One region of the Pseudoalteromonas mucoides genome, then DNA from elsewhere that is predicted to be linked to it. Evidence: predicted binding sites of a transcription regulator. Region 1 holds the regulator's gene; the other holds the start of a gene.
The links. The regulator NrdR, encoded in region 1, represses ribonucleotide reductase genes. The targets are predictions, from matches to a motif close to AAACACNANATNTNGTGTTT.
Positions count from the first base shown of each region.

Region 1 (10,348 bases):
CAAGTAGGCTCTGCGCCCATTGCAGCTAAATCACTTAAGTTAACCGCTAAAACGCGATGCCCTAAAGCGCGAGGAGAGATATCATCAAAAAAGTGTACGCCACTCACTAAGGTATCAGTGGTTACTGCCAGCTGGCAGTTCTCAGGTACAGTTACTAAAGCGCAGTCATCGCCAATTCCAAGGTTTACATCACGACGTGTAATGCCACGACCTTTAAAGTAGCGGTTAATTAATTCAAATTCCTTCATACACAAAAAAGCCGGCCTATGCCGGCTCTCCTTTTAGCAGTAAGATTACTTACGTAATTGCTTAACTGCTTTATCTAATACACCATTGACAAACTTATGGCTGTCTTCTGCGCCAAAGATTTTAGCAAGCTCAATACCTTCATTGATTGCTACTTTGTATGGTACATCTTCGCGGAATTTTAGCTCATAAGCGCTCAGACGTAAGATCGCCTTTTCAACCATATCTAACTCATCAAATGGACGAGTAAGATGTGGAGAGACAGCTTCGTCTAGTTGCGTTTTATTTACAGCAACGCCACGAGCGAGATCTTTAAAATATTCAACGTCGATTTTAGTCACGTCGTTTTCGATCAACATTTGTTGTTCGATATCGGCAATTGCATTGCCACTTAGTTGCCAAGAATAAACGGCTTGAAGTGCTAAGATACGTGCTTTACGTCTTGCTGCTGGTTTCACAAAAATTCCTTAAACTTAAATTTTATCTAACACATTAACCATTTCAAGCGCACCTAAAGCAGCTTCGCCACCTTTGTTGCCCATCTTGGTGCCAGCGCGTTCAATCGCTTGCTCAATGCTTTCTGTGGTTAATACGCCAAATGCAACCGGGATATCATACTCAAGCGACACTTGCGCCAAGCCTTTATTTGATTCGCCAGCAACGAGATCAAAGTGTGGTGTACCACCTCTGATCACAACGCCTAAGGCGATGATTGCATCATACTCTTTTTTTGCTGCAACGCGTTTCGCTGCTAAAGGTAACTCAACCGCACCAGGTACATATACCACTGTGATATCGTCTTCTGATACACCACCAGTGCGCTTTAATTCATCAACAGCGCCTGCTAATAGGCTGCTACCAATAAAGTCATTGAAGCGTGAAATGACAATGGCAAATTTCTTGCCCGGAGCGTATTTATTACCTTCGATAATTTTCATTCGATAACCCTAAAAATAAGTTCAAGCGATTGCGCAAAAATTGCAGCGCATCATAGCATAAAAATAAAAAAATAGCCTAGCTTATTGCGGCTCTACATAGTCAACTACTTCAAGGTGGAAGCCAGAAAGTGCATGGTACTTTTTCGGTCGGCTCATCAAACGCATTTGTTTAATACCTAAGTCAGCCAATATTTGTGAGCCCACGCCAACAGTACGCGATGTACCTTGGAATTTACGATGACTAACACTTTCACCCACATCTTCTGCGGCAAATGCTTTTACTGTCGCTTCTAATTCTTCTGTGCATTCTTGTTTACCAAGTATAACCAATGCACCTTGGTGCTTTGCAATATAAGCCATGGCCTCTGATAAACCCCAGCTTCGGTCAGCACTGCGATCTGATAACAAAATATCATTAAAGGTACTTTGCAAGTGAACGCGCACAAGCGTTGGCTCATCGGCTTTAATTTCACCACTTAATAAAGCGTAATGGAGTTGACCATCAATGGTGTCTTTATACGTTACTAAGTCAAACTCACCATGTTGAGTAGGTAGTTTGCATTTAGCAACTTGCTCAATCGTGGTTTCGTTGATGTTACGGTATTCAATTAAATCAGCGATAGTACCAATTTTAATGTTATGTTCTTTAGCGAATATTTCTAAATCTGGGCGACGCGCCATGGTGCCATCTGCATTGAGAATTTCAACAATCACCGATGATGCCTCTAGACCTGCTAAACGCGCTAAATCACAACCAGCTTCTGTATGACCAGCACGCGTTAGGACGCCGCCAGGCTGAGCCATTATTGGGAAAATATGCCCAGGTTGTACGATATCTGATGGAACTGCACCTTTTGCAATGGCAGCTTGTACTGTACGCGCACGATCAGCGGCAGAAATTCCTGTTGTCACACCTTTCGATGCTTCAATCGACATAGTGAAGTTAGTAGAAAATGCAGCACCGTTATTTTTTACCATCAAGGGTAAATCAAGTTGCTCACAGCGCTCTTGCGTCATCGTCAAACAGATAAGACCGCGACCATGGGTCGCCATAAAGTTAATTGCTTCAGCACTAATATGCTCAGCTGCAATAATTAAATCACCTTCATTTTCTCTGTCTTCGTCATCCATTAAAATAACCATTTTACCGGCTTTAATGTCATCAATAATTTCTTGTGCGCTGTGTAAATTCATAATCTACTCATAATTAAGTTGTGGAGTGTATTGGGCTTTTTATTCTTACTTTATAAAACCAGCTTGAGCTAATAAGCTCATTGAAATATCTGAACCTGCTGGCTGTTCTGCACCTTTGATCAAGCGCTCTAAATAACGGGCTATTTGATCTACTTCTAAGTTTACTTGAGTGCCCACTTTAAAATCAGCAATCGTTGTTTGTTCTGCTGTATGCGGAACGATAGTGAGCTTAAATTTATTACCTTCAACTGCGTTAACAGTTAAGCTAATACCGTCTACACACACCGAGCCTTTGTAAGGTATATACTTCATTAACTCGGTATCTGTGGTAAGCCAATACTCTGTTGCACGAGCATTCGTTGTGATGCTGGTAATCGTCGCTATACCATCAACATGCCCAGAAACTAGATGGCCGCCCAAACGAGATACTGGCTGCATGGCTTTTTCAAGATTAACTTTTTGCCCTTGTTGATAATGTGCAAACCCAGTAAGGCTGATTGTTTCATTTGATAAATCAGCACTAAAACCATTATCGTGCTTAGCAACAACGGTCAAACAAACACCATTAGTGGCAATACTGTCACCAAGTTTAACGTCCGACATATCTAAGTCGTTGCTTTGAATACGAATAGCTAAATCGCCTTGGGTTTTTCGCAAATCGCTAATGACCCCAGTTGCTTCAATAATACCAGTAAACATAATGATTACTCTCAATAATAAGTTAAGACGATTTCATTGCATTAACACCTGCGGTGATACGAATATCATCTCCCACCAGTGTGCAATCTGTAATAGCGAGGTTAATAGTATCTTGCATACTAGTCAGCGTTGCAAAGTTTAGTAAACTTTTCGCGTCATTTCCTAATAATTTAGGGGCAAGATAAACTACAAACTCATCTATTAAATTTTGCTCAGTCATTGCGCCTGCCAGAGTCGCACCAGCTTCTAACCAAATAGAGTTAATTTGTTGTTGTGCCAGTAACTTTAAAGCAGCTAATAAATCAACTTTTTGTTCTTTCTCTGGCACGACAATATGCTTTACGTAATGCGGCCACTGCTTGGATTTATCAAGCTGTGTGGTTAGAATTATTATGTCACTTTCAATGCTAAATAGAGCAAGCTCTGGTGTTAATCGATTTTGTGAATCAACAATAATTCGAATAGGTTGGCGCAGTGGAAGCTCTGTGGGCAGGTTCTGTGGCAACTCATTTTGACGTACATTTAATTTAGCATCATCAACCAACACTGTATCTGCGCCAGTTAAAATCGCGCAGCTTTGGGCGCGGTATAATTGCACATCGTGACGAGCTTTAGTTGAGGTAATCCATTTGCTTTGACCATTTTGTAATGCCGTTTTACCATCAAGGCTGGCTGCAATTTTACAGGTTACAAATGGAAGCTTATGCTCCATACGCTTTAAAAAACCGCGGTTTAATAGCCGCGCTTGTTGTTCAAGTAACCCTGATGCCACCTCAATTCCTGCATCAGCTAAAATTGCTAACCCCTTTCCTGCTACTTGCGGGTTAGGATCGACCATGGCTGCGATTACTTTACTCACTCCAGCGTTTTTTAAAGCTTCTGCACACGGTGGCGTACGGCCAAAGTGGCTACATGGCTCAAGGGTAACATAGGCGGTAGCGCCTTTTGCCTCCCTCCCTGCCATTGCTAAAGCATTCACTTCAGCATGGCCTTGCCCTGCTAATTGATGAAAGCCTTCACCAACAACATTGCCGTCTTTGACTAAAACACAGCCAACATTCGGGTTCGGGGTTGTAGTGAAGCGACCACGCTTTGCCAGTTCAATAGCGCGGCTCATATAAGAGTGATCTTGCTCTGTAAATTGCATATTAATCGCCCAAACGTGCTATTTCTTCACCAAACTCACGTATATCTTCAAACGAGCGATACACAGAAGCAAAGCGAACATAAGCTACTTTATCGAGTTTTTTTAATGACTCCATAATGCATTCACCGATTAAATGACTTGAGATTTCACGCTCTCCGGTGGCACGTAGCTGTGATTTAATAATATTGACAACTTCATCCACTTGCTCAGTACTAACAGGGCGTTTTTCTAGTGCTCGGTGTAAGCCATTGAGCAGTTTATCTTCATTGAAAGGCTCACGGCTACCATCTTGCTTAATTACTCTTGGCATCACCAGCTCAGCCCCTTCAAAGGTCGTAAAGCGCTCATGACATTCGTTACATTCGCGACGACGTCGTACTTGGTGACCACCGCCAACTAAACGTGAATCTATCACTTTGGTATCTTTTGCGGTGCAAAATGGACAATGCATAGGTGTCTGCTTCCGATTCAAAAAACTAAAAAGGCCGCTTAAGGGCGGCCTTTATAATAACAAAAAACATCGCTCTTGTTATCTAAATTACTGTTTATATACTTAAACTAATTAGATTAAGCGTAAACAGGTAATTTTTTACAGATAGCTTGAACTTTCTCTTTTACTTGCGCTTGTACTGACTCATCGTTGATGTTGTCTAGTACGTCACAAATCCAACCAGCAAGTTCTTTTGACTCAGCTTCTTTAAAGCCACGACGAGTGATTGCAGGTGAACCAATACGTAGGCCTGAAGTAACAAATGGTGAACGCGGATCGTTTGGTACCGAGTTTTTATTTACGGTGATGTTAGCATTACCAAGGGCAGCGTCTGCATCTTTACCAGTGATGTCTTTATCGATTAAATCAAGTAAGAACAAGTGGTTCTCTGTTTTATCAGAAACGATTTTATAGCCGCGCTCTTGCATTACTGCAACCATAGCTTGGGCATTTTTAACAACTTGTGTTTGGTAAACTTTAAACTCAGGTTGTAGTGCTTCTTTAAATGCCACTGCTTTTGCAGCAATGATATGGCATAAAGGACCACCTTGGCCACCAGGGAACACAGCGCTATTAAGCTTTTTGTAGATAGCTTCGTCACCACATGCAGAGATGATCAAACCACCACGTGGGCCTGCTAATGTTTTGTGCGTCGTTGTTGTTACAACGTGAGCATGAGGAACTGGGCTTGGGTAAACACCTGCAGCGATTAAACCTGCAACGTGAGCCATATCTACAAATAAGTAAGCACCTACTTTATCTGCGATCTCACGGAATTTAGCCCAATCAACGATACCAGAGTATGCTGAGAAGCCACCGATAATCATTTTTGGTTTGTGTTCAAGTGCTAACGCTTCAACTTGAGCGTAATCGATTTCGCCAGTCGCTTCATCTAGTCCGTATTGGATTGCATTGTAAAGTTTACCTGAGAAACTTACATGTGAACCATGCGTTAAGTGACCACCATGAGCTAAGCTCATACCTAGTACTGTATCGCCAGCTTCTAAAAGCGCTAAAAAAACAGCTGCGTTTGCTTGTGAACCCGCATGTGGTTGTACGTTTGCGTAATCAGAACCAAATAATTCGTTTGCACGGTCAATAGCCAATTGCTCAACCACGTCAACGTGCTCACAACCACCGTAGTAACGCTTGCCCGGGTAGCCTTCTGCATATTTATTTGTAAGCTGTGATCCCTGCGCTTCTAGTACGCGTGGGCTACAGTAGTTTTCAGAGGCAATTAATTCAATGTGCTCTTCTTGACGTGCAGTTTCTTTATTGATTGCTGCAAATAACTCTGGATCAAAATCCGAAATATTCATGCTACGTTCTAACATGGGGGCTCCTAGGGCAACGTGTATGGTATTTTTTAAAGGCTGAATTATACGCTGAAAACGTCAATTTGCCTATGCTCTTATCTTGAACATATTTAAACAGGGATTGAAATTAATTCACAGTGTTTTTGTAATGATATTTTTTTATAGAAACATAAAAATTACTAATTAACGAAACATTCAGACATTTATAATTTAAATATGTTAATAAATTGCTTTGGCTTCTACTTAAGGTACAATAAATAATTAAGTTACAGTCAAGGATGATGGTACGAAGTATTATGATCGCTAAACCTATATATGAATCAATTCCCTATTTAAGTTTTCTCTTTGGTGCAGGTTGTTTACTAATCGGTAACTCTTTGATTAGCACCTTATTGGGCATTATGATGTTTTTTTATGGTGCTAATATCTGGCGTTTACGCTCAAACGCGCGCCGTGTTGACCATAAAGTAAATCGAATCAGAGTTAAAAAACACTATTACTACTATGAATTCAAACCTTTTATATTACTCACATTTGGTTTATTGATAATACGTTGGGTGCCACATCAAGGGGTAACTATTACAGGAGTAATCATTTGCTTAATTGCGCTATTAATTTTAGCTCTTCGGGTATTAAACAGACGCTCTCGATCTATGGTTTAATTTGCGAGACCAAGAAAAAGCGCGGTTAAAACCGCGCTCTTGGAAGCTAACACTTTCTTAGCTAGCTATATTCTCGCTAACTTAACTCTACTTCCAACTCTTCATTTTATGACCTTTAAACGCATAAAATAAAATAAACAAATAACTGGGGATCATTACCACGTATGCGCCTTGTGGGCCCAGACCTGCAACATTACCTAAACCAATTAGTAATGGTCCTAATGCACCACCAGCAATACCCATAATAAGTAAACCAGAAGCAGTGCCCGTTAAGCGCCCAAGTCCTGCCAGTGCTAAAGGCCAAATTGCTGGCCATACCATAGCATTAGCAAAGCCAAGTAATGCAATACATAAAAGTGGGTCTGGTAATTCAGGTCCGCCGAATGGGACTAATAATAAGTTAGCAATAATAAATGAATCATTACTACCAAATACAACAGCAAGCACGGTAACGATACCTGCAATTCCTGACATAACAAGTGCATTTTGCTGCGACATAAAACGTGGAATAAGGGCTATACCAATGCCATAACCAATTAACATGCAAGCCATAGTATAAGAAGTCATCACTGAGTAATCAGCAATACCTATTTGCAGTGCGTATGAGCCTATTGTATCAGCAGCGATAACTTCTACCGCAACATAAAGAGCAATACCAATCACACCAAATACTAAGTGAGGATGTTGCAGAGCTTGTTTTACTTCACCTTTACCTGAACCTTCTGACTCTTCGAATACTAAATCAGGTAATGGCGCAAACTTAGCAAATAAAGCAAACAATAAGATAAACCCGGCAATAGCTAAATAAGGTAAAATTAAACTGTTAGCCATAGCATCTTTTTGCGCTTGCGATAATTGTTCGCCATCAGCCACAACACCACTCACGACTACAGCTGCAAAAATAACAGGTACAATAACCCCTGCAAATTTGTTTAATAGGCCCATAATACATACGCGTACTGCCGCTGATTTTTCCGAACCCATTTTTACCACATATGGATTTATCGCTGTTTGTAAAATGGTCTGCCCAACACCGATCATTAGCTGAGCAAATAAGAATATTTCAATCATTTGCAGCTTCGCAGCAGGTATATACATCAAAGCAGAGGCTGCCATTACCGCACAACCTATCGCCATCCCACTTTTATAACCCACTCGCTTAATAAGCATCGCTGACGGGATGCCCGCAACCGTTACTGCAATGTAAAATGAAGAGATAATAAACGATGCTTGCAGCGGAGATAACACCAACATTTGTTGTAAAAATGGAGTAATTGCACCATTAAGCCAGGTTATACACCCTAATATAAAGAACATTGATCCTGCCAATGTCATTGGTAGCCAAATACTATGCTTCGTATTTGCTTCACACTCGACGGTTGCTTCCATAGTTTTATCTCACCAGTTTATTTTAATTAATTATTTTAGCCGTACACCTTAAAAACTTTGTAAACCTAAGGTATAGCAATACTAAAACCATATTTATTACATAAAATTAATCATACACCAACAAAAATGACAGCGCTATCATTTTTCAGCTTGATAAATAAACGATAGAAAAATCAGGTTTATAATACAAAGCGATAAAATTTAATTAGAAGAGTTAAAAAATGCAGTTTATAACTTGCAGGCGCTCCCCGAGGAAAAACAGTTCGTTATTCTAAAAAGCATAAATAAAGGTTTAAACTTAGCTCAAACCTTTATTTTTACAGCGCGTTTTACGCACTTTACATGCCGCTATTATTTGTATTTTCTGCTCTGTTGATGCGTTATGCCAGTTCAGTATTTCATCAAGCGTTCTAAAACATCCTATACACGTGTCTTTATCATCTAAACAGCAGCATCTTATACATGGATTGTCAGGCGGTAGGTTTTGAAGGTTATCCATAATTAAACTTCTAACGTTTAATAGCTGCAATAAACCTAGTCTATTTTACTAAGAAATTCACTCTATCAGCGACAAATTGATTGCCGTGGTATGTAAATATGTATGGCCGCTGAGTAAAAAGTACATAAAGCGCATACAAGTGCACTTTATGTACATGGTATTATTTAATCTTCATCATTTCGTTTTTCACTGATCATGGCATCGAGTTTTTCACCCCCTTTTATACCAAAATCAAGCGTGCGAATTGGGAATGGAATACTGATATCAGCTTCAGCTAATGCTTGTTTAACTGCAACAATCGCTTTATGCCTTACAGTCATAAAATCCGCTTCGCCAGGGTACTTTATCCAAAACCAAACCAATAAATTCACGCTGCTATCACCAAACCCTTCAGCGTATACGGCTGTTTCGTCCTGCTTAATAACAAAATCAAACTCATTGATTCTCTTCACAATCACTTCAGCTGCTAGTTCTGGGTCGTCGCCATACGAAATACCTACCGGTACTTCAATACGGCGAATACCTAAGGTACTGTAATTACGTAAAACATTACGAAATAGGATCTTGTTAGGTACTAAGATTAGTTGACCATAAAAATTTTCAATCAATGTATTACGTAAGTTTATAGACTTAACCGTACCAAAGGCATCATCAGTTTTAATCACATCACCAGTTTTAAAGGGTTTTCGAATACCCATTGCGATACCTGCAATGAGGTTTTCAGTCATATCTTGAAATGCAAAACCAATTGCTAAACCTACGATACCAGCACCTGCTAGTAATGAAGTGACAGTGCCTTTGAGCCCCATAAAATCCAAGGCAATAAAGACCCCAACACACAAGACCACCATCTTGAAGATAGAAGCCATTAAATCGGCTATTTGCTTGGAATCTAATGATCTGCGTAAAACCTTACGCACCATGGAACCTAAAAAGCGTGCGAGAATTGAAAATACAATAGCAATTAGCACTGCAACGATAAAGTTAGGGATATGGCTTATAACAATATCAAACCAGCCTCCGAGCTTTTCTTCGATAAGCTTTTCGGCCTCACTAATTGAAGGGATATTTATCATGATTGATCCTGAAAACTATTATTTAATAATCAGGTCATTGCAAAATAAACGCCAAAAATAAAAAACCACGCATTTGCGTGGTTTTAATATATTTCGTAATTAAAACTAATTTTGCTCGTCGCGTAAAAATACAGGCTCAAGTTCTTTAGTTGTGGCTTCTTCACTAAAGTAATAACCATCAACAGTAAACTCTTTGAGCTGACTTAATTGGGTTACTTTATTTTCAATTATATAACGAGCCATTAAGCCGCGTGCTTTTTTGGCGTAAAAGCTAATAATTTTATATTGACCATTTTTACAGTCTTTGAAATGTGGTGTGATGATTTGCGCAGATAAGGTTTTTTTATCAACCGCTTTAAAATACTCATTAGATGCAAGGTTGACTAAGTATTGACTATCTTGCTGAGCTAAAACTGTATTTAACTTCTTGGCAATAATACAGCCCCAAAATTCATATAAGTTTTTACCACGGCTATTATCAAGCTTAGTACCCATTTCAAGACGGTATGCTTGCATTAAATCTAGCGGCTTTAACAGCCCATAAAGGCCCGACAAAATACGTAAGTGGTTTTGTGCGTAGTCAAGTTGCTCAGCTGTTAGTGTGTCTGCCGCTAAACCGCCGTATACATCACCGTTAAAAGCGAGTACTGCTTGTTTAGCATTTTCTTCAGTAAACGGCTGCGCCCATTCAC
Region 1 covers NZ_JBMMUC010000019.1:17,411-27,758, forward strand. Annotated here, with positions in the region: gene thiL (thiamine-phosphate kinase) at 1-248, opposite strand, end outside; gene nusB (transcription antitermination factor NusB) at 294-704, opposite strand; gene ribH (6,7-dimethyl-8-ribityllumazine synthase) at 720-1,184, opposite strand; gene ribBA (bifunctional 3,4-dihydroxy-2-butanone-4-phosphate synthase/GTP cyclohydrolase II) at 1,266-2,378, opposite strand; gene AAEU30_RS18230 (riboflavin synthase) at 2,424-3,077, opposite strand; gene ribD (bifunctional diaminohydroxyphosphoribosylaminopyrimidine deaminase/5-amino-6-(5-phosphoribosylamino)uracil reductase RibD) at 3,100-4,224, opposite strand; gene nrdR (transcriptional regulator NrdR) at 4,226-4,675, opposite strand; gene glyA (serine hydroxymethyltransferase) at 4,792-6,048, opposite strand; gene nagP (N-acetylglucosamine MFS transporter NagP) at 6,780-8,081, opposite strand; gene AAEU30_RS18255 (DUF1289 domain-containing protein) at 8,380-8,580, opposite strand; gene AAEU30_RS18260 (mechanosensitive ion channel family protein) at 8,745-9,656, opposite strand; gene yaaA (peroxide stress protein YaaA) at 9,762-10,348, opposite strand, start outside.

Region 2 (10,348 bases), on a different contig from region 1:
ACCACCAAGATCAACGAATGCACCGTAGTCAGTAAGGTTCTTAACGATACCTTTAACTTCTTGACCTTCAACAAGGTTAGCAAGAAGCTCTTCACGTTCTTGTGAGTTTTCAGATTCGATAACTGCACGACGTGAAACAACAACGTTGTTACGTTTTTGATCAAGCTTGATTACTTTAAATTCAAGCTCTTTGCCTTCAAGGTGAGTTGTGTCACGTACTGGACGAACATCAACAAGTGAACCAGGTAGGAAAGCACGGATTGAATCAACTTCAACTGTGAAACCGCCTTTAACTTTACCGTTGATAACACCAGTAACAGTCTCTTGCTCTTCACATGCTTTCTCAAGACGGATCCACGCTTCGTGACGCTTCGCTTTCTCACGAGAAAGGATAGTTTCACCGAAACCGTCTTCGATTGCATCTAGTGCAACATCTACTTCGTCGCCAACAGCAACTTCAAGTTCACCAGCAGCATTTTTGAATTGCTCTGCAGGGATAGCACTTTCTGATTTAAGACCAGCATCTACAAGTACAATGTTATTCTCGATAGAGATTACTGTACCTTTAACAATAGAGCCTTGCTCTGCTTCAAAACCCTTTAGGCTTTCTTCAAATAACTGCGCAAAATTTTCTGACATACGAATATACGTCTCATATATTTAATACCAATAAGCAACCATGCTGCATGGGGTTGTTAAAATAGCACTGGCATCCTGCTGGCGCATGTAAAATGTGTTTACTTTCTGTTAGGAAGTTTACCTTCAGAAATCGCAGCATCTAATAAAGTCATAACTTTATCAAACACTTGCTGTGCATTAAGCTCGCTAGTATCAAGTTCAATAGCATCATCTGCTGGCACAAGCGGTGCAACTTCACGATTCATATCGCGTTCGTCACGAGCTTGAATATCTTCTAATAGACCACTTAGTGTAACATCAAGACCACGTTCGTTCAACTCAACGTAACGTCTGCGGGCACGTTCTTGCGCACTAGCGGTTAAATAAATTTTTAATGGTGCATCTGGGAACACCACGGTCCCCATATCACGACCATCCGCAATTAAGCCATTTTCTGTGCGAAACGCACGCTGGCGACGAAGTAGTGCTTCTCTTACTCGAGGTAAAGCAGCCACTTTTGATGCCGCGGCTCCAACTTCTTCATTACGAATAGTGGTTGATACATCTTCGCCTTCAAGAATAACCTTTCCAGCATTTGTTTGACTATCAACTAAAAACTGCACATCCAGATTGGCAGCTAAAGGCACCAATGCCTCTTCGTTGTCCAATGCAATTTGATGATGAAGTGCTGCCAGTGATAACACACGGTAAATCGCGCCACTGTCTAAAACATCCCATCCTAATTTATCGGCTAACAAGCGACAAACAGTTCCTTTACCTGAACCACTTGGGCCATCAACGGTGATTACGGGCATTAATAACGCCTGCATTTAAAACCTCCTGCAATGCACACCAAAATAAAACCGCCGTATTATACGCCAGATATTAAAATAGATCCGCTTTTTGTACGTAAGTTTTTATTTTTACGTATTGTAACTATTTACTTACAGACGCTAGTACATTGAAAAACGTTGGAAAAGTTTTATAGGTACATTTAGGATCGTTAATTGTGATTGCTTGACCACCCACTGCTACCATGGCAAAGCACATGGCTATTCTATGGTCATCATAAGTGTCAATGGCAACATCGTTAAATTTAGTTGGCGGTGTAATTTCAATAAAATCTTGGCCTTCAACAACCTCAGCCCCAACTTTACGAAGTTCAGTGGCCATAGCATACAACCTGTCAGTTTCTTTTACCCGCCAATTATATATATTTCGAATAGCAGTCGGCCCATCGGCAAATAATGCAACGGTGGCAAGAGTCATGGCCGCATCAGGGATTGCATTGGCATCAATATCAACGCCCTTCAATTGGCCTTTACGTACCACTAAGCGCTCATCATACCAATCAATTTGTGCACCAACCTGCTCCATTACTTTGGCAAAACCAATATCACCTTGAACAGATTTAGCACCTACGCCTTTAATTTCAATTTCACCACCGGCAATGGCCGCTGCGGCGACAAAGTATGAAGCTGATGAAGCATCACCTTCTACCATAATGCGCTCGACAGCTTTGTATTGCTGTGAACCTTTAACTTTAAAAGATTGATAATTATCATGACTAACATGAATACCAAAACGCGCCATCACATCTAACGTAATATCGATATATGGTTTTGACACTAAAGTGCCTTTAATAGTGATTGTGGTATCGCCATTAAACAGTGGTGCAGCCATTAATAGTGCCGTTAAAAATTGACTTGAAATACTGCCATCAATTTCAACATTACCACCATTAATTTGACCACCGGTGATTTTCAGTGGCGGATAATCTAAATGTTTTAAATATTTAACTTCACCACCTAGCGCTTGCAATGCATCAACCAAATGGCCAATTGGACGCTCTTCCATACGCGGCTCACCAATTAACTCATACTCACCCTGTACTGCGGCTAATACTGCGGTTAAAGGACGGTACGCCGTGCCTGCGTTACCTAGAAACAAAGGTTCGGAAGGAGTTAAAAACTGCCCACCCACGCCTTGTACGGTAGCCACGGTTTTATCTTCATTTAGTTCAACATTAACCCCTAGTAACTTAAGGGCACCAAGCATGTGGCGAATATCGTCGCTATCAAGTAAGTTTTCAACAACGGTGGTGCCTTGTGCAAGAGCAGCCAGTAATAATATCCTGTTAGATAAACTCTTAGAGCCTGGGAGTGTAACACTGCCATTTACTGACGATATTGGCTCAAGTCGTAACTGTTCCATTAACTGTTCTCCTGAGCAAATTTAGCCATAAAATCAACCAAGGCTTTAACACCGGCAAGCGGCATTGCATTGTAAATGCTCGCGCGCATACCACCGACTATTCTGTGCCCTTCCAATGCAAGTAAACCTGCTGCTTTAGCTTGGCTTAAAAATTGTTCATTTAAACTTTCGTCATTTAACCAAAATGGTACATTCATGCGAGAGCGGCAATGCTTGGCTACTTTATTGTTATAAAATGGCGACGCATCGATAAAATTATATAACAGCTCGGCTTTTGCAATATTTTGTTGTTCCATCGCTTTAACACCACCATTTTGCTCAAGCCATTCAAATACTTCGGCGGCTAAGTACCAAGCAAACGTTGGCGGCGTGTTATACATGCTGCCTTGCTTAACTTCCAGGGCATAATCAAAAATCCCCGGTTTTGGTAAGCCTTGGCGTTCAAGCAAGCTTTTACGTACGATGACTATTGCAAGCCCAGAAGGACCGATATTTTTTTGTGCACCAGCATAAATTAAATCAAATTGCTCTACATCAAATTCGCGAGACAAAATTGTTGACGACATATCAGCGACAATAGGCGCTGTTGGGTGGCTTGGTACATCAAATACTTCAATACCATCAATGGTTTCATTTGGGCAATAATGAATATATGAAGGATCCGTCGGAAACGACCACTCACTCACTGGTTTAATCGAGAATTGTTCGTTTGTATCATTACGAACATCAAGTTCTTCAACTTGCGTAAACTTCAGTGCTTCTGCTACAGCGCCTTTAGACCACACCCCGTTTTCACAATAAACAGCGGCTTTGTCATCTAAATGTAAGTTTAAAGGGACAGCTGCAAATTGACCACGGCCACCACCGTGCATAAACAGTACTTCAAACTCATCGCTAATATTCATTAATCGGCGCAAGCTTGCTTCGCATTTTTTAGTTAATGCTAAAAATTCTTTACTACGGTGACTAATTTCCATCACCGAGACACCTAAGTTTTGCCAATCGACAAATTCTTTTTGTGCTTTTTCCATCACAGCTGGCGGTAGCATTGCTGGACCCGCACAAAAATTATATATACTCATTACCTTTCCTCATTCCAGTAATTACTTTTTTATTTATAAATAAAAAAAAGCGGCCGAAGCCGCTTTTTAATGGTCAATGTTATTCAACCGGTGGATTATCACCCGCTTCTTCATTAACCGTTTCGACTATTTCTTCGCTCTCGCCTTCGATAACGTCAAGCTCATCGATTTCGATCTCTTCGATACGTTGTAAACCAACTACTTGCTCTTCGTCAATAGTTCTTATCAAAATAACACCTTGAGTATTACGCCCAACGGTAGAAACTTCGTTTACACGTGTTCGAACAAGCGTACCACGATTAGAGATAATCATGATTTCGTCATTATCGTCAACTTGTACAGCACCGACAACAGCACCGTTACGCTCACTCACTTTAATCGATACAACACCTTGTGTTGCACGACTCTTAGATGGGTAATCTTCAAGTAATGTACGCTTACCGTAACCATTTTCAGTCACTGTTAAAATAGCACCGTCAGTCTTAGGCACAATCAAGGATACAACACGTTGCTCATCGGCCATCTTGATACCACGAACACCTGTTGCGGTACGGCCCATTGGGCGCACACCTTTAAAGCGGATTTCAGGATTACCATCTTCATCAAGCACAGGGTTACCATTTTCATCAACAACCGCTGTCTCTTCAGCTTCTTTAAAGCGTACAACTTTACCTGCGTCAGTGAAGAGCATGATTTCGTTGCTACCATCAGTAATATCTACACCAATGAGGCTATCGCCTTCATTAAGATTTACCGCGATGATACCGCTAGCACGTTGACGGCTGTATGCAGTTAGTGGTGTTTTCTTCACTGTACCAAATGCAGTTGCCATGAAGATGTATTTATCTTCTTCGTATTCACGTACCGGCAAGATAGCAGTAATACGCTCATCAGCTTCAAGTGGTAGCAAGTTAACAATTGGCTTACCACGTGCTGCACGACTCGCTAGTGGTAATTGATACACTTTAAGCCAGTACAAGCGTCCTGCTGTTGAGAAACACAAAATAGTATCGTGAGTGTTCGCAACCAATAAACGCTCGATGAAGTCTTCATCTTTCATCTTGGTCGCTGATTTACCTTTACCACCACGTCGCTGCGCTTCGTAATCTGATAATGGTTGATACTTCACATACCCTTCGTGAGACAGGGTAACAACTACATCTTCTTCATTGATCAAGTCTTCAAGACTAATATCGTGTGCTGCCGCGTTAATTTCTGTACGACGCTCATCACCGTATTGGTCTTTAATTTCAACCAACTCATCACGAATAACTTCCATTAAACGCTCTGGTGATGCCAAGATATGTAATAACTCAGCAATTAAATCTAACAACGTTTGGTATTCGTTTAAGATTTTTTCATGTTCAAGACCTGTTAGCTTGTGTAAGCGTAGATCTAGAATTGCTTGAGCTTGTTGCTCAGAAATATAATATTGACCGTCACGGATACCTAAGTCATCTGCTAACCAATCAGGGCGTGCAACGTTTGCTTCACCTGCTTTTTCAAGCATCGACTTAACGTTACCTAATTCCCAAGGGCGTGCTGTTAATGCGGCTTTCGCTTCTGCTGGTGTCGGTGATTTACGAATTAATTCGATAATTGGGTCGATATTCGCAAGCGCAATAGCTAAACCTTCAAGGGTGTGAGCACGGTCACGGGCTTTACGTAAGTCAAACACGGTACGACGCGTAACCACTTCACGGCGGTGAATGATAAACGCTTCAAGCATTTCTTTTAAGTTAAAGCATTTAGGTTGGTTATTGATCAAAGCAACCATGTTCATACCAAACACTGTTTGAAGCTGTGTTTGTGCATACAGGTTATTAAGAATAACTTCGCCTACATCGCCACGTTTGATCTCGATAACGATACGCATACCGTCTTTATCAGATTCATCACGTAATGCACTAATGCCTTCGATTTTCTTATCTTTTACAAGCTCAGCGATTTTTTCAATCAAACGCGCCTTGTTTACTTGATAAGGAATCTCATGAACGATGATGGTCTCACGACCTGATTTTTCGTCCACTTCAATTTCAGCACGAGCACGGATATACACTTTACCACGGCCGGTTAAATAAGCTTGTTCAATGCCTTTTTTACCGTTAATGATTGCCGCAGTTGGGAAATCAGGACCAGGAATATATTCAATTAACTCATGAATAGTTAAATCTGGGTTTTGAATTAAAGCCAAACAGCCATTAATAACCTCAGATAAGTTGTGTGGTGGTATATTTGTTGCCATACCAACCGCAATACCGGATGAACCATTCACTAATAGGTTAGGAACTTTCGTTGGTAACACATCAGGGATTTGCTCAGTACCATCATAGTTAGGTACAAAGTCTACGGTCTCTTTTTCAAGATCGGCTAATAATTCATGCGACATTTTTGCCATACGTACTTCGGTATAACGCATTGCTGCCGCAGAGTCACCATCAACAGAACCAAAGTTACCTTGGCCGTCTACTAACATATAACGTAAAGAGAATGGCTGGGCCATACGGACTATGGTGTCATAAACCGCACTGTCGCCATGGGGATGGTATTTACCAATTACGTCACCGACAACACGTGCCGATTTTTTATATGGTTTATTCCAATCATTACTAAGCTCGTTCATTGCAAACAAAACGCGGCGGTGAACTGGTTTTAAACCATCACGCACGTCAGGTAATGCACGCCCAACAATTACGCTCATCGCGTAATCTAGGTAGGACGTTTTTAACTCGTCTTCAATATTGACTGGCAGAATTTCATTGGCGAGATCAGTCATTTGATATCACATTCCTTCAGTATTAACTCACAAGTGCCGTTTTAAAGGCGTTATAGAGTATTTGTTGTTATTAAACGTATTCTAATAGACCATGCTACCACAATTAATTTAGATTTACAGGCGCTAAATCTTTGCGATTTATTAATTTAGCCCTATATAATGGCCTCAGATTGACGAGGAAGTATTTTATGACCGAACATCAAAATGTAGATAGTGCAGAAATTGCAAAGTTTGAAGCCATTGCCGAAAGGTGGTGGGACCGCGAAGGCGAATTTAAACCCCTTCATGAGATTAACCCATTACGATTAGACTTTATAGCAGACAAAGCTCACGGTTTATTTGATAAAGAAGTACTTGATGTTGGCTGTGGTGGCGGAATTTTAACAGAAAGTATGGCCCGTATGGGCGCTAAAGCGACCGGTATTGATATGGGGCAAGAGCCGTTAACCGTGGCAAAGTTGCATAGTTTAGAAACCGGAGTGAATGTTGATTACATTAAAGTACCTGCAGAGCAATACGCACAACAACACCCTGAACGTTTTGATCTAATTACGTGTATGGAAATGCTTGAACACGTCCCTGATCCAGCCTCAATTATCCATGCTGTGGCAGCACTGGCAAAACCGGGGGCTGACGTATTTTTTTCAACTTTGAATAAAACCCCTAAAGCGTATTTATTCGCTATTGTCGGTGCAGAAAAGCTTTTAAAAATGGTGCCTGAAGGTACTCACGATCACAAAAAGTTTATCAAACCCGCACAATTAATTACTTGGGCCGAACAAGCTGGCTTGAAAGTGCGCGCTAGTACGGGTTTAAATTACAACCCACTATCAAAGCAATACACACTAAATAGTGATGTAAGCGTTAATTATATTCTACACTTTGAGAAGCTTGCCTAATGGTAAGTTTCAATAAAACAGAGCAAACAATTGAATATGATGCGTTTATTTTCGATTTAGACGGTACCCTACTTGATACAGCGGATGATTTAGGTGCTGCGCTTAATAGTGTTCTCAAAGCACATTTAATGCCCTTAGTCACTGCAGACATATACCGCCCTGCCGCCTCCAATGGTGCAGTAGCACTTTTAGAAGCCGGTTTTGGTCAGTTATGGCAATCACGGCAAGACCAAAATGAGCTTCGTCAGCAGTTACTTGATGCCTACAGTGCTAATATCGCAGCTCATAGTCAGTGCTTCACCGGCGTCGCGCAATTGTTATTAGCCCTTGACCAACAAAACATCAAATGGGGGATCATGACAAATAAGCCAGAGTTTCTTACTCAGCCATTAGTTGCCCAAATACCTGAGCTCAAAGATACTCACGCTTTAGTCAGTGGTGATACCCTTAATATTGCAAAGCCCTCCCCTTTGCCTTTATTGCATACTGCCGAGCTTTTAGGTGTCGAGCCTACCCGCTGTTTATATATCGGCGATGCACAACGTGATATAGAAGCTGCAAAAGCCGCCAATATGCACAGCGCGACCGCACTGTGGGGTTATGTGCCAAGTGAAGCAGAGGCATTAAGTTGGAATGCAGATTTTAACTGGCAAAGCCCAATTGATGGATTTAACCATATATAGTGCATTAACAATTTAAAAACACTATATGTTGTGATTAGTCTAAAATTAGCTCAAACTGTGTTGATAAAAAAAGCAGCCAAAATTTATTTTTAAAATGACTAAATTTAATAGATCTTGAGTTGCTTTTTATAAATTTCACCTTAATCAAAAGGTCAAAGGTTAATGGCTACTAACACAAGCATGTTATCCCAAACTTATCCACAAAGGGGCTCATTTCTGTCCCTTGCAAATGATCGCAGACCACACTATCTTGTGATCTAGAATTTGAAGAGCACCAGATATTGTGGCTAAATGTTATTCAATTAAATTCGCTTTTAACTTTATAACTAGAATAATAATTTTCTAAGACTATATTTCCCAAGGAATACAGGCAAAACTATGAACCAACAGCTATCTGTAAGCAAACGTGACGGCCGTAAAGAGTCACTTGATCTTGATAAAATTCATCGCGTTATTGAGTGGGCCGCCGAAGGTTTAAATAACGTCTCTGTTTCTCAAGTAGAGTTAAAGTCGCATATCCAGTTTTATGATGGTATTCGCACTGAAGACATCCATGAAACAATTATCAAAGCGGCTGCGGATCAAATCTCTAAAGACAGCCCTGATTATCAATATTTAGCGGCTCGTTTAGCTGTATTCCATCTACGTAAAAAAGCGTATGGCCAATTTGAGCCACCACGTTTATATGATCACATTACTAAGTTAGTAGAAGACAAGCGTTATGATGCACATCTACTGGTTGATTACACAGAGCAAGAAATTGACGAGCTAGATAACTACCTTGATCATAGCCGAGATTTAAACTTCAGCTACGCAGCTGTAAAGCAGCTAGAAGGTAAGTATTTAGTACAAAACCGTGTGACGGGTGAAATTTACGAAAGTGCACAGTTTTTATATATTCTTGTTGCTGCAAGTTTGTTCTCGGATTACCCAAAAGAAACGCGTTTAGATTACATCAAGCGTTTTTATGATGCGGTATCAATGTTTAAAATTTCATTACCAACGCCAATTATGGCGGGGGTACGTACACCAACACGTCAATTTAGTTCATGTGTTTTAATTGAATGTGGTGACAGCCTTGATTCTATCAATGCGACTTCTTCTGCCATTGTAAAATATGTATCGCAACGCGCAGGTATTGGTATTAATGCTGGTCGAATTCGTGCTTTAGGTAGCCCTATTCGCAATGGTGAAGCATACCATACAGGCTGTATTCCATTTTATAAGCACTTTCAAACAGCTGTTAAAAGTTGTTCACAAGGTGGTGTCCGTGGTGGTGCAGCAACATTATTCTACCCATTATGGCATTTAGAAGTAGAAAACCTACTCGTACTTAAAAATAACCGTGGTGTTGATGATAACCGTGTTCGTCACTTAGACTACGGCGTACAATTTAATAAACTAATGTATGCACGTCTGATCAAAGATGATTATATTACCTTGTTCAGCCCATCTGATGTACCTGGTCTTTACGATGCATTCTTCGAAGATCAAGATGAATTCGATCGTTTATATGTTCAGTATGAGCAAGATGAGTCAATTCGTAAAAAGCGTATAAAAGCAATTGAGCTGTTTTCAATGTTTGCCCAAGAGCGTGCCAGCACTGGCCGTATTTATTTACAAAACGTTGATCACTGTAATACGCACAGCCCATTTATTTCGAAGGTTGCACCGATTCGTCAATCTAACTTATGTTTAGAAATTGCATTACCAACTAAACCACTGAGCAATGTAAATGATGAAGAAGGTGAGATTGCCTTATGTACGCTTTCTGCTTTTAACTTAGGCGCAATTGAATCACTTGACGAATTAGAAGAGCTTGCAGAGCTTGCGGTACGTGCACTAGACAACTTACTTGATTTCCAAGACTACCCAGTGCCTGCAGCTAAAAATGCGACTATGGGTCGTCGTACTCTGGGTATAGGTGTTATCAACTACGCATACTACTTAGCTAAAAATGGTAAGCGTTACTCAGATGGCAGTGCCAATGCACTTACCCACAAAACATTTGAAGCAATTCAATATTACCTTATGAAAGCATCAAACGAGCTTGCAAAAGAGCGTGGTGCATGTCCT
Region 2 covers NZ_JBMMUC010000014.1:115,750-126,097, forward strand. Annotated here, with positions in the region: gene rpsA (30S ribosomal protein S1) at 1-639, opposite strand, end outside; gene cmk ((d)CMP kinase) at 738-1,448, opposite strand; gene aroA (3-phosphoshikimate 1-carboxyvinyltransferase) at 1,555-2,832, opposite strand; gene serC (3-phosphoserine/phosphohydroxythreonine transaminase) at 2,832-3,914, opposite strand; gene gyrA (DNA topoisomerase (ATP-hydrolyzing) subunit A) at 3,994-6,690, opposite strand; gene ubiG (bifunctional 2-polyprenyl-6-hydroxyphenol methylase/3-demethylubiquinol 3-O-methyltransferase UbiG) at 6,879-7,589, shown strand; gene AAEU30_RS15855 (HAD family hydrolase) at 7,589-8,272, shown strand; gene nrdA (class 1a ribonucleoside-diphosphate reductase subunit alpha) at 8,651-10,348, shown strand, end outside.
Region 2: a site for NrdR is predicted at 8,542-8,561, ahead of nrdA (class 1a ribonucleoside-diphosphate reductase subunit alpha). Genes of this name have one in related genera too.